4 regions of the Microbacterium sp. ZKA21 genome follow, and region 1 is predicted to be linked to each of the others. Evidence: predicted binding sites of a transcription regulator. Region 1 holds the regulator's gene; each other region holds the start of a gene.
What was found. The regulator LexA, encoded in region 1, represses DNA repair genes until DNA is damaged. The targets are predictions, from matches to a motif close to TCGAACANNTGTTCGA.
Positions count from the first base shown of each region.

Region 1 (3,121 bases):
GTCGCTGGATGCCGCCTTCCCCGTGCTGTCCGCCGCACCGGTCGAGGCGATCGCCGTCGACCTGGTCCGCGGCTCCGTTCCCGCGGCCGCCGCAGGGCTTGCGGACAAGGTGCTCGTCGGCGGTGTGATCGACGGCCACAACATCTGGCGCGGCGACCTCGCAGCGGCGTTCGACCGGCTCGAAGCGCTGAAGGCGCTCGGTGCGGCAGGGATCGCGGCCTCGACCTCGACCTCGCTGCTGCATGTGCCGCATGACGTCACGGACGAGTACCAGCTCGACGGTCGTCTGGTCTCCTGGCTCGCCTTCGCCGACCAGAAGGTCGCGCAGGTGGTCACGCTGGCCCGCGGTCTCGCCGAAGGACGCGCGGCGATCCAGGACGAGCTGGACGCGGCATCCGCGGCTCTGGCGGACCGCCTGTCGGCACCAGGAGTCCGCGACGGCGGCGTGCGCGCCCGCACCCTGTCGGATGCCGACTTCTCGCGCGTCTCCTACGCGGAGCGCGAGGCGGCGCAGGAAGAGGCCCTCGGCCTCCCCGCGCTCCCGCTGACGACTATCGGTTCGTTCCCGCAGACCGGTGACATCCGCCGTGCGCGTGCGCGCTTCACGCGCGGCGAGATCACCGAGGCGGAGTACCAGGAGTTCCTGCGTGCGGAGATCGACAGCGTCGTGGCGTTGCAGGAGGACCTCGGCCTCGACGTCCTCGTGCACGGCGAGCCCGAGCGCAACGACATGGTGCAGTACTTCGCCGAGAACCTGGACGGATTCGCGGTCACGGAGAACGGCTGGGTGCAGTCGTACGGATCGCGCGCCACCCGCCCGTCGATCCTGTGGGGCGATGTGTCCCGTCCCGCGCCGATCACGGTGGACTGGTCGACCTACGCCCAGTCCCGCACGGCCAAGCACATGAAGGGCATGCTCACGGGACCCGTCACGATCCTCGCCTGGTCGTTCGTGCGCGACGACCAGCCGCTCGGCGAGACGGCCAACCAGGTCGCCCTCGCGCTGCGCGAGGAGATCACCGATCTCGAGAAGGCCGGCATCGAGATCATCCAGGTCGACGAGCCCGCGCTGCGCGAGCTGCTGCCGCTCAAGCAGGCGGACCAGGCCGCGTACCTGAAGTGGTCGGTGGACTCGTTCCGCCTCGCCACCGGCGGAGCGGTCGCGGCGACCCAGATCCACACCCACCTCTGCTACTCGGAGTTCGGCGTCGTGATCGACGCGATCCGGGCGCTGGATGCCGACGTCACGTCGATCGAGGCGGCACGCAGCCGGATGGACGTCGTGGACGACATCGTCGATTCCGGTTTCGACCACGGCATCGGGCCGGGTGTCTACGACATCCACTCGCCGCGCGTTCCCTCCACGGACGAGATCGAGGCGCTGCTGCGCCGTGCGGCGGCCGAGATCCCGAACCGTCAGCTGTGGGTCAACCCGGACTGCGGTCTGAAGACCCGCGGGTACGACGAGACGACCGAGTCGCTGCGCAACATCGTCGAGGCCACCCGCCGCGTCCGCGAGGACGTGTCAGTGGCGATCTGATCGCACCAGGACAGCAGAGCGGCCTCTCCCGATCGGGAGAGGCCGCTCTGCTGTCGAAGGGGATCAGACCGCGCGCAGCACCGCGACGACCTTGCCCAGCACGGTCGCGTCGTCGCCAGGGATCGGCTCGAACGCGGAGTTCCGCGGGAGCAGCCAGGTGTGGCCGTCACGGCGTCGGAAGGTCTTGACCGTGGCCTCGTCATCGAGCATGGCGGCGACGATCTCACCGTTCTCCGCCGTGTTCTGCGTGCGCACCACGACCCAGTCGCCGTCGCAGATGGCGGCATCGATCATCGACTCGCCGTTGACCTTGAGCATGAACAGCTCGCCCTTGCCCACGAGCTGGCGCGGCAGGGGGAAGATCTCCTCGACCTGCTGCTCTGCAGTGATCGGCACGCCGGCCGCGATCTGCCCGACGAGGGGCACGAGCGCTGCGTCGCCGACGGGGGGAGCCGTGTCCGCCGGGTTCTCGGTGCCGCTGCCCGGCAGATCGATCAGCACCTCCATGGCGCGCGTCTTGCCCGGGTCACGGCGCAGGTAGCCGCTGAGCTCGAGCTGGCCCAGCTGATGCGTGACGCTCGAGAGCGACTTCAGTCCGACGGCGTCGCCGATCTCGCGCATGCTCGGCGGATAGCCGTGCCGCGCGATCGACGTCTGGATGACTTCGAGGATCGCCATCTGCTTGGCGCTCAGGCTCTTGCGTCGACGAGTGCGCGGTGCCTCGGTGCCGGGGGCTGATGCGTCGCTCATGGCTGCTCCTTCGTTGACCGATCGGGTGTCCGGCATCGATGTCGGAGGCCCGTGGTGAGGTGTCGTTAGCGAAACCGTATCCGAGATTCCGCGTGCGGGGAAGATCTGTTCGAGCGTGTCGGAGGATTCGACGATCCGGTTTCGAAAAAGACTTGACAGTCATTCGAAATCGAAGATACATTCGGTACGTAGCTTCGCATCCCCCACTCCCGGCCGAGTGGGGAATGCGAACGCTACGCCAAAGTCTCCCGATCGGGAGAGGAAGTACGAGGAGCAGCGATCATGAGCAGCATCAGCGTCACCGCACCGTCCATCCGTCCGTCCGCGGCAGTCACCCGGCTGCGTCTGACGGCACGGGGTCGCCGCGTCCTGCTCGCCCTCGCCGCGCTTCCCCTGGCGGTCGGTCTCGCCTTCGCGGCGCTCAGCGGCGGATCCGCCTACGCCGGTGGTGAGGAAGTGACCTCGTCGTTCGAGACGGTCACCGTCATGCCCGGCGACACTCTCTGGTCGATCGCGGAGGAGATCGCGCCCGGTGCCGATCCGCGTGACGTGGTCGACGGCCTGCAGAAGCTGAACCTGCTCGAAGGCGGCACGCTGATGATCGGTGAAGAACTGGCGATCCCGGCGGCCTACGCGGGTTGAGACGCTTCGTCATATCGGCCTCGGGCGGTGGAGCCGTCTCGGTAGCATGGGGCGGGTGACCTCCCTCGATGACCTTCCTCTCCGCGATGATCTGCGCGGCCTCACCCCGTACGGCGCTCCGCAGGCGCCGCTTCCGGTCGCGCTGAACGTCAACGAGAACACGCACCCGATTCCGGATGCCGTCGCCAG
Region 1 covers NZ_JBNPVV010000004.1:325,689-328,809, forward strand. Annotated here, with positions in the region: gene metE (5-methyltetrahydropteroyltriglutamate--homocysteine S-methyltransferase) at 1-1,540, shown strand, start outside; gene lexA (transcriptional repressor LexA) at 1,604-2,290, opposite strand; gene M2317_RS11105 (LysM peptidoglycan-binding domain-containing protein) at 2,573-2,932, shown strand; gene M2317_RS11110 (histidinol-phosphate transaminase) at 2,979-3,121, shown strand, end outside.

Region 2 (3,121 bases), on a different contig from region 1:
CACAAGCTTTCAGGCGTCGCCGGTGTCAGGCGGCGAGGTTATAGCGGGCGGTGCCGCCGAGGCGTGGGGTGCGTTCGGGGTCGACGCTGGGTGGGGGGATGAACCAGACTTTCGCGGTCACACCGGTGCCTTCGATTCTGATTTCCCACCCGTTGTCGTGGACGCGGTGGTGGCAGTTGTCGCAGAGCAGGACCCCGCGGTCGAGGTCGGTTCGTCCTTGGTCGCGTTGCCACCAGTCGATGTGGTGGGCGCGGGTCATGGAGGGTGGGAGGGTGCATCCGGCGCAGCCGCCGTCGCGTTCGACGAGGGCGAGGCGTTGGGTGCGGGTGAAGAAGCGTTTCTCCCGGCCCCAGTCGAGGATCTCACTGTCGGTGCCGAGGACGTAGGGGATGACGCCCCCGGATGCGGCCATGCGTCGGGCGGCGCTGATGCTGATGGGCTGGTCGATGCCGTCGATGGTCGCGTATCCGGTTCCATCGGTCAGGTCGTTCACCCCGACCCGGACGATCACGGTCGCCCCGGCCAGGGCGGGGGAGTTGCTGTCGCAGCCGAGGGCGTGGGCGGCGATATCGGCGAGAGCGTCGGCCTGCAACTGTCCGATGCTGCGCCGGTCGGCGTCCGGAGCGTCCGGGTCGAGGGCGTTCGCCCGCGCGTTCAGCACCGCGGTGACATGCCCTTCGATCGCGGTTTTGATCGGCGCACCGGTGGCGACGTCGACATCGGCGTCGATGTGCAGGCGCCCCTCGCGTTCGAACATGACCAGTCTGTTCTGCGCGCGGGCTGCTTCCTCCCGGGGCAGGACTCCGTCGGGGTCGAGGTGCGCTTCGGTGTGGGTGAGGAGTTTACGGACCTCGTCCAACGACAACCCGGCCGCCTTGTCTGCCAGGGCGGCCTCTGCCTCGGCAAGCCGATCCATGTCGATCTTGAATCGGACCCGGTCGAGCAGGGCGATGATGAGCCCGGCCGCCGGGGCCCCGATCCGCCCACCGGCGAGGGCGGCTTGAACGGCCGGGTACTTCGCCGGCAGCCGCGCCCCGAGCAGGTCGCTGCGCGGTGCGGTCGCTTCCCCGACCCTCACCAACCGCGACGCCTCCCCGGAAGACCGTCCGGTGACGGTCGCGACGAACTGTCCCGCGGTGCGGAACCCCTGCTCTTTCGCCAGCGACTCCGCGCCGAGCTCGGGCCGGGACTCGTGCGCGATCCGCGCCGCGACCTCCGCCTCCAACCCATCCACCAGCCGGTGCAGCACCCCGAGTGCCGCGTTCGCGGCCACGAGTCCCGCCCGGTCCAGACCCGCCGCATCCGAAGCATCCGACCACACCGCATCGAGGCGGCTAACCGCCTCGTGCAGAGGATCCAGATGCGTCGTCGACATAACCCCAGACTACCCCGACAGCATCCAAAATGGAAGAGATGTTCGAAAGAAATATTCGAATATCTCTAGTCGACGTAGTTGCTCCCACCGGCCACAGACGCAGACCGCCTGGTATCAGCTTCAGGGCGGACTGTGCCGCGAGGGAATGCACGGTCCCCGGCAGACATGACCACGCTGATGACCACGGCGCTCGACGCCCACCGCCCGACCGCCCGCCGACGAACCCGCCACACGGCCGAGCCCCGCCAGCCCCGCCACTGCAGCCTCACCGCCCCGGCCAGACTCCGCGACAACCTCAGCGCACGGCCGGCCCCTCGCCCAATGGGCGGACCACAGCTTCACCGGCTGCACGATCCCGTGAACGCACATGACGGCGCTGATGACGCTGACACTCGATGCCCACCCTGCCTGCCGCCCGCCCGCCGCCGCATTCCTGCCACGCCAACCGCTCCCTGCCACGACATCCAAAGCCGATCCCCGCCACGGCATCGCAAGCCCGCCACGCCAGCCGGTCCCCGCGCCGCGACTCCCGAAGCCCGCCGACGGCCCCGAAGCCCGCCGACGACCCCCGAAGCCCGCGGACGACCCCCGAGAATCAGTGCGCCGTCGCGCCGGGCCGGAAGACCGCACGGACGGTGCGGAACAGGATGATGATGTCCTGCATGAGCGACCAGTTCTCGACGTAGTAGAGGTCGAGACGGATGGTCTCCTCCCACGACAGCGAGGAGCGCCCGGAGACCTGCCAGAGTCCGCTCATCCCTGGCTTGACGAGCAGGCGCCGGTGCGCGACGTCGTCGTACAGCGCCACTTCGGACGCGCGCTGCGGGCGAGGGCCGACAAGGCTCATCTCTCCGCGGAACACATTGATCAGCTGCGGCAGCTCGTCGATCGAATGCTTGCGCAGGAACCGACCGACCCGGGTGATGCGGGGGTCGTCCTCGACCTTGAACAGGGGCGAACCGCCCTTGCCCTGCAGGTCGAGCAGCGTGGCGAGCTGGTCGTCGGCGTTGGCCACCATCGACCGGAACTTGCGCATGCCGAACGTGTGCCCGCCGCGGCCGACGCGGTCCTGGTAGTAGAAGATCCGCCCCGGCCCGTCGACGCGGATCGCGATCGCGGTGATGAGGAAGACGGGCGAGAGCAGCGCGAGCATGAGCATCGAGCCGATGATGTCGAACGTGCGCTTGAGGAACCGCTTGGAGCCCTCCATCCGCGGGAAGTCGACGTGCACGAGCGGCAGGCCTGCGACCGGCGTCGTGTGCAGGCGGGGGCCGGCGATGTCGGTGAGGACCGGCGCCATGATGAGCTGGATGTCGCGGTCCGACACCGCATACCCGAGATGCCGCATCGTCAGCGGATCGAGATCGTCCGACCCGACGATGATCAGCGCATCGAAGCGGACGTCGTCCAGCAGCGTCTCGACGTTCGCGATGTCGCCGAGCACCTCGAAGCCGGCGACGACGTCCTCGGACGCGCCCTCGGTGATGACGCCGACGATCTCGTACCCGCTGCTCTTGGCCCGGCGGATCTCGCGCGCGACATGGGCCACCTTCGACGGCTCGCCGACCACCACGGCCCTGTGCAGGTACCGCCCGGCCTTCTGCCGTCGGCGCAGCCACTGACGCCACAGCCAGCGCGACAGCAGGAGCAGCACGAGCCCAAGTGGGAAGACCACCGCGACGAGTGCACGCGAGAAGTTCATCCCGAGGAAGAACGCGATCGCGACGGTCACCGCGAACACGACGA
Region 2 covers NZ_JBNPVV010000002.1:568,116-571,236, reverse strand. Annotated here, with positions in the region: gene M2317_RS06850 (DUF222 domain-containing protein) at 26-1,273, opposite strand; gene M2317_RS06845 (sugar transferase) at 1,971-3,121, opposite strand, start outside.
Region 2: a site for LexA is predicted at 1,406-1,421, ahead of M2317_RS06850 (DUF222 domain-containing protein). Genes of this name have one in related genera too.

Region 3 (3,121 bases), on a different contig from region 1:
GCCGACCTACGGCATCCTCTCCGGAACGTCCATGGCGGCCCCGCACATCACGGGTCTCGGGGCGCTGTACCTGTCGGAGCGGCCGAATGCCGCGCCGTCGGAGATCAAGTCCGCGATGATGACGACCGCGTCCAACACCGTGCTCGCCGACGGATCGGAGAACACGGACCCGTTCGAGCAGGGCGCTGGACAGGTCGAGCCGACCCGGTTCTTCGACCCAGGGATGCTGTACCTCAACGGACCTGCGGACTGGGCGGCCTTCCTCGAGGGCAAGCAGCTCGCCGAGTTCGACGGCGTCGAGCCGATCGACGGCAGCGACCTGAACCTCGCGTCGATCTCGATCGGCACGCTGACCAGCGAGCAGACCGTGACGCGGACCGTCACGTCGACCGCGGCGGGCACTTACACGGCATCCGCCGAGGTCGCCGGTCTCGACGTCACCGTCGAGCCGTCCACGCTCACGTTCGGCGCCGCGGGCGAGACGGCGACCTTCACGGTCACCGTCGACAACGTCGACGCCCCGGTCGAGCAGTGGGCCACCGGCTCCCTGACCTGGACGGGCGAGGACCGCGAGGTCCGATCCCCGATCGCCGTGTTCCCGGTGACGGCGGACGCTCCGGCCGAGGTCGCGGGCACCGGTATCGACGGCAGCGCCACCGTGGAGGTCACGCCGGGTCTGACCGGCGAGCTGCCGCTCGCTCTGTCGGGTCTGACGCCGTTCCAGTTGCTGCTCGACGAGGCGAACCCGGTCGCAGGTCACTCGGGCGACGAGAACTCCGGCGACGCGAGCAAGAACGTGTCGTGGATCGTCGACGTCCCGGAGGGCTCGACGCTCGCGCGGTTCGACCTCGACTCGTCGGATGACGAGGGCAGCGATCTCGACCTCACGGTGTACCGCGTCGTGAGCCCGGATGACCTGCGCTACTACCAGGTGTGGCAGTCGGCGACCGGTTCCGCGGACGAACAGGTCACGGTCGCGGCACCGACGGCCGGCACGTACCGCGTGGTCGCGAACATCTACTCCACCACCGGTCCGATGACGTGGGACATGTCCTACGCCGCGGTCCAGCCAGCCGGTGAGGGCGGGTTCACTGCGACGCCGAATCCGCTGGATGCCGTGCGGGGAGTGCCGACCAGCTACGACGTGTCGTGGTCCGGTCTGGCCGCCGGCACGCGCTACCTCGGCGTCGTGCAGTACGGCGATTCCGCGGTGCGCACTGTCGTCACGGTCGACGCGCAGTAGCAGTACGAGAGGGGCGGGGCGGGTGCTGCGGCATCCGCCCCGCCTTTCTCGTCCGTTGAGCAGGGACCTTCCGTCGTTCGCTGAGCGAGGGCCTTCCGTCGTTCGTCGAGCGGGGGCGGCGGACCTGTCCCTTCCCGTTCGTTCGCTGAGCGCGGACGGCGGGGTCGCCCGACCTGCTTCGTCGAGTGAACGCCCTTCGCCCTCGCCCTCTTCGCCTTCGCCCTCTTCGTCCTCGCCCTCTTCGCCCTCTTCGCCCGCTCGCCCGTTTCGCCCGCTCGCCCCCTTCGCCCGTTTCGCCCGCGCGCCGCCTTCGCCCGCTTCGCGCGCTTCGCCCGCTCGCCCGCTTGCCCGCTCGTCCGTTGAGCGAGGACGGCGGAGCCGCCCCTTCCCCTCCGTTCTTGAGCGAGGACGCAGGGCCGCCGGAGTCGAAACGTGCCGAGCTTCTCAGATCCGTTCGAGAAAAACCGGCCCGATCCCTTGCCTTTAATCGCATCTATGTTCTAAACTGGAGTATGGCATTCATCACTGAGGATCGAACGGCACGCGAGGACGCGCTGCTGGAATCGTTCGAGTCGGTGAACGCGCAGATTGCGTCGTTGGAGGCCGAGCGGGCCCGGTTGCTGGCCGAACGGTTCGACATGCTGCTCGACGAGGATCCGTTCGGATCCGCGCATCATGACATCTCGTTGCGGTCGCTGGTCGCCGAGCTCGCGGCGGTCTCGCACCTCTCCACCGGGACCGCGAATGCGATGCTGCACCGCGCGCACACGTTGACGCGCGAGTTCCCGCTGGTCTGGCGGGCGCTGCGGGACGGGGCGATCACGTCCCGCCACGCCGACGCGATCGTGAAAGGCGCATCGGCCCTGTCGGCCCGGTCGGATGTCGAGGTGACCGAGTATCAGGGGCGGGCGCTGGAGGTCGCGGTGTCCGAGAGTCCGGGCCGCACCCTGGTCCTGGTGAAGGCGATCGCCGCGTCGATCGCGCCGGCCACGGTCGCGCAACGGCACCGGGCCGCGTTGTCGTCTCGGCAGGCGCGCACCTATCCGCTCGATGACGGCGTCGGCCAGCTCGTGCTCTCCGGTCCGGAGTACATCATCCAAGCCGCCTACGACCGGGCGACCGAGACCGCGAAGCAGATCATCGCCCAACGCCCTGCGGTCGGACCGGCGGAGAACGACGACCGCACCCTCGACCAGATCCGCGCGGACGTCATGCTCGAACTGCTCGTCGCGAGCGAACTGGGCAGCGCCACCGGCACCCCCGCCGAAGCGATCCGCGCGACCATCCAGGTCACCATCGCCGCCACCACCCTTGCCGGAGACGACGACAAGATGGCGCACCTGGACGGATTCGGCCCGATGCTCCCCGAACACGTCCGCCCCCTCGCCGCACGCACCCCACTGTGGACGCGCCTGTTCCTCGACCCGGCCGGAATGCTCACGATCACCGACACGTACACCCCGTCCGCGTCGATGAAACGGTACCTTCGGGCGCGCGACCAGCGCTGCCGGTTCCCCGGCTGTCAACGCGCCGCGCGACGGTGTCAGATCGATCACAACCACGACCACGCCAAGGGCGGGGCGACCGAACTGTGCAACCTGTGCTGCTTCTGCGTCAACCACCACACCCTGAAGCACCCCGACCTGCCCGATCGACATCGATGGTCCGTCACCCAACTCCCCGACGGCGTCATCGCCTGGACCAGCCCCACCGGACGCACCTACATCGACGAACCCCCACCCCGCGTCATGTTCACCTGACGGCGCCGCGGGGTTCGGGTCCCGGGGTCAGATCTGCCGGCCTGGCCGGGGAGATCTGCGGCGCGGGGACAGGTCTGCCGGACCAGTGCGGTCAGCGGTGTGAGGTCCGCGGCATGGA
Region 3 covers NZ_JBNPVV010000008.1:19,748-22,868, reverse strand. Annotated here, with positions in the region: gene M2317_RS15365 (S8 family peptidase) at 1-1,243, shown strand, start outside; gene M2317_RS15360 (DUF222 domain-containing protein) at 1,756-3,003, shown strand.
Region 3: a site for LexA is predicted at 1,731-1,746, ahead of M2317_RS15360 (DUF222 domain-containing protein). Genes of this name have one in related genera too.

Region 4 (3,121 bases), on a different contig from region 1:
GCGGGCACGGTCACGAACCAGACGATACGACTGACGAACTCGTCGGCGACGGAAGCGTCGTTCGTGGACTCGTCTGCATACGGCGAGGCGTCGAGAACGTGCTTCGTCTGCGTTCCCTCCCGCTGCGTCCGCCGGCTCGGGTGCGGAGCACCGCACCCGGGCATCCAGCTCCGTTCTCAGCCGCCGACCCATTCCGGGAGGAGCGGTCGGGGAGTGCGCCATTTCTGTTCGGGGTCCCACCAGGCGGGTCCGCGGATTTGGGGTTTGCCGTCGACCATGCGGATCTGCCATCCCGAGATGTCGATGGTGCGGTGGTGCCAGTAGCACAGCGGTACCCCGTTGTCGGTGTGGGTGGGGCCGCCGCGGGAGTGTTCCTCGACGTGGTGGATCTCGCACCAAGATGCGGGGACGTGGCAGCCGGGGATGATGCATTCCTTGTCGCGCAGGGTGATCGCTCGCCGCTGGTAGGCGTTGAAGAGGCGGTCGGTGGTCGTGATCCCGACGATGCGGCCTTCGTCGAACAGGACGCGTTGGATCATCCCCTCGCAGACGGTGTGCGCGGCGACGGAGACGGGGACCGGGGCGTCGGCACCGGCGATGTGCGCCCAGCCGGTGCCGTGCGCGAAGTCGGATGCTTCGACTTGGACCACGAGCGTCGGGGCGGCGCCGCCGAGGCTGGGCATGTCGTCGTGGCGGGCGGCGATGGAGAGGGCTGTGGCGAGGGCGTCGTGCTGTTTCTGCGGCCTGGTGCGGGAGTCGATCACGGCACGGGGGTCGCTGTTGAACGGGTCCTCCGGCGACCCGCACCCACCGGGCAGCGCATCGCCCATGTCTGCGCCCACGCCCGCACTGCCGCTGCCGGCTAAGGTGCCGGCACTATCGATACTTCCGGCGCCGTCGGCGCTGGTGCGGCTGTCGCTGTCGGTGAACGCGACCCCCAGATCAGCGGGGCCGGTGGTTCTGGGGTTGGTCTGCGCGTCGATGATGAGTTTCAGTTGCGCGTATACCTCGGGCAGCAGGGCGCCTCGGATCGGGTAGACGCCGTCGCGGAGCCGCCCGAACGTGAGCGATCGGTTCACCGCGGCCTGCGCCTCGGACGGTGCAGACCCGTCCGGGTCGAGATAGGTGGCGATCAGTTGCGCGTACTGGCGCAGGTCATCCGGCGTCGCCGCCGGACCCGCCTCGGCCCGACGGGCCTCGGCCGCGTCGGTCTCGGCATCCGCGCCGCCCGGGTCTGCCACGGTGTCGTCGATGCCGCGGGCGCAGTCCGCCAGCGCGGCATCGGCCCGTAGTCGGTCCTGTCCGTCGATCCGGCCCCTCGTGCGGTCGATCGGATCGATCGCGGCCAACAGTCCCGCGATCCCGACCACCCCGTCCAGCAGCGCCTCCCGCAACCCGGGCCACCGGGCCGGCAGTCGGGCCCCGGTCGTGATCTCCGCATTCCGGTTCACCGCCTCTGCGGCCTTCCCCACCCGCGACGCCCCGGACGCGTCGACCCGCAGCACCCGCTGCAGCAACTCGTTCATGTTCCGGCATCCGAACACCGCCGGGAACGTCGGCACCCCCGACACCGTCGGACGCCCATCCACGCACGCGACCGTCTCGGTCACCAGCGCATCCAACCGGCGCTGGGCTTCACCCGCGAGCCGCAGAACCTCCAGCTTCTCCGCATCCGACATCCCGTCCAGACCGGACGAACGCACCGCGGACTCGATCGACCCATCCAGGTCGGAGACGACCCTTCCGAGAACTGCCGCGGTGCTGTTCATAACTACTATTCAACACCCGGCCACAGACATTCGGGTCTCGAATATTTCTTCTGTGGATAACTCGAAATCGATGGCTGAACGGAGCTCTGACGACGCCGAAGGTTCACTCGAGCGAAAACGCGAGATGTAGCCTCACCTGGTCGGCAACCACACCCGCATCGTCGACGGGCCGCGCTGCGCCCAGTCGTGGTACGCGACCAGCGGAGCATCCACGACGGAACCGGTCGCGCGGTCGCGCACCGGCACGATCACCCCGCCGTCCGTCTCGACGGGGTCACCGGCGATCACGGCATCCACGACGTCGGCACCGAAGTCGGTCGACTCCAGCGCGAGCACCTCGGGCCCTCGCTCGACGACGACGCAGCCGCGGACGGCATCCACTCGGGGGTCCGGTTCCGTCACGCGCGGCGCGACGGGCAGGTCCAACTCGACCAGATCTCCGCTGCGGAACGCGCGGCGCACCGTGACGGAACCAGGAGCGACGGTCGACTCCGCACCATTCACTCGCAGCGTCGCCCCGTCCGCCCATGCCGGCACCCGCAGAGTCAGCGTCCACTCGCCGTCCTCGACGATCGTGAGCCGCACGTGCCCGTCCGCCGGGTACGCCGTCGCGACGTCGAACGCGACGACACGTCCGTCGGGCAGCGCCGTGCGCACCCGCGCCGCAGCGTACTGGTGCAGTTGCACGCCGTCGTCATCCGCCGTCGCGACGTAGGCGTCCAGACTGGCGAAGGTGCGGGCGACGTTCGGCGGACAGCACGACACCTCGAACCACGGCGCGCGCAGCGACGACGACGCGCGTGACGACGTCGCCGAGGGGTCGGCCGGCACCCCCGGCACCCGCTGATGCAGCGTGTTCGCGTAGTAGAACGCTTTCCCGTCGGGTGCGGGTGACGTCGCCACGACGTTGAACAGCGTCCGCTCGATGAGATCGCCGTACGCAGCGTCTCCGGTCGCCAGCAGCAGCCGCCACGAGAACATCACCGAGCCGATGCCGGCGCATGTCTCCGAGTAGGCGCGGTCGGTGGGCAGCTCCCAGTCCTCGCCGAAAGCCTCGTCCTGGTGATGGGACCCCTGACCGCCGGTGATGTACGTCCGGCGCTCGAGCGTGCGATCCCACTGCGCACGCAATGCGTCGAGCAGGCCGCCATCTGAGCACTCGACCGCGACGTCCGTCGCCCCTGCCGACAGATAGTTCGCGCGTACGGCATGGCCCCGCAGCACGTCGGCATCGCGCACAGGCACATCGTCCTGGTAGTACTTCCGACCCCACTCGATGTCGCGAAGCGAGCCTCGTCCGTGCCGCTCGATGAACAGCGCGGCCTGATCGATGAAGCGCTGCTCGCGCAGGG
Region 4 covers NZ_JBNPVV010000002.1:137,514-140,634, forward strand. Annotated here, with positions in the region: gene M2317_RS04970 (DUF222 domain-containing protein) at 177-1,769, opposite strand; gene M2317_RS04975 (glycoside hydrolase family 127 protein) at 1,902-3,121, opposite strand, start outside.
Region 4: a site for LexA is predicted at 1,807-1,822, ahead of M2317_RS04970 (DUF222 domain-containing protein). Genes of this name have one in related genera too.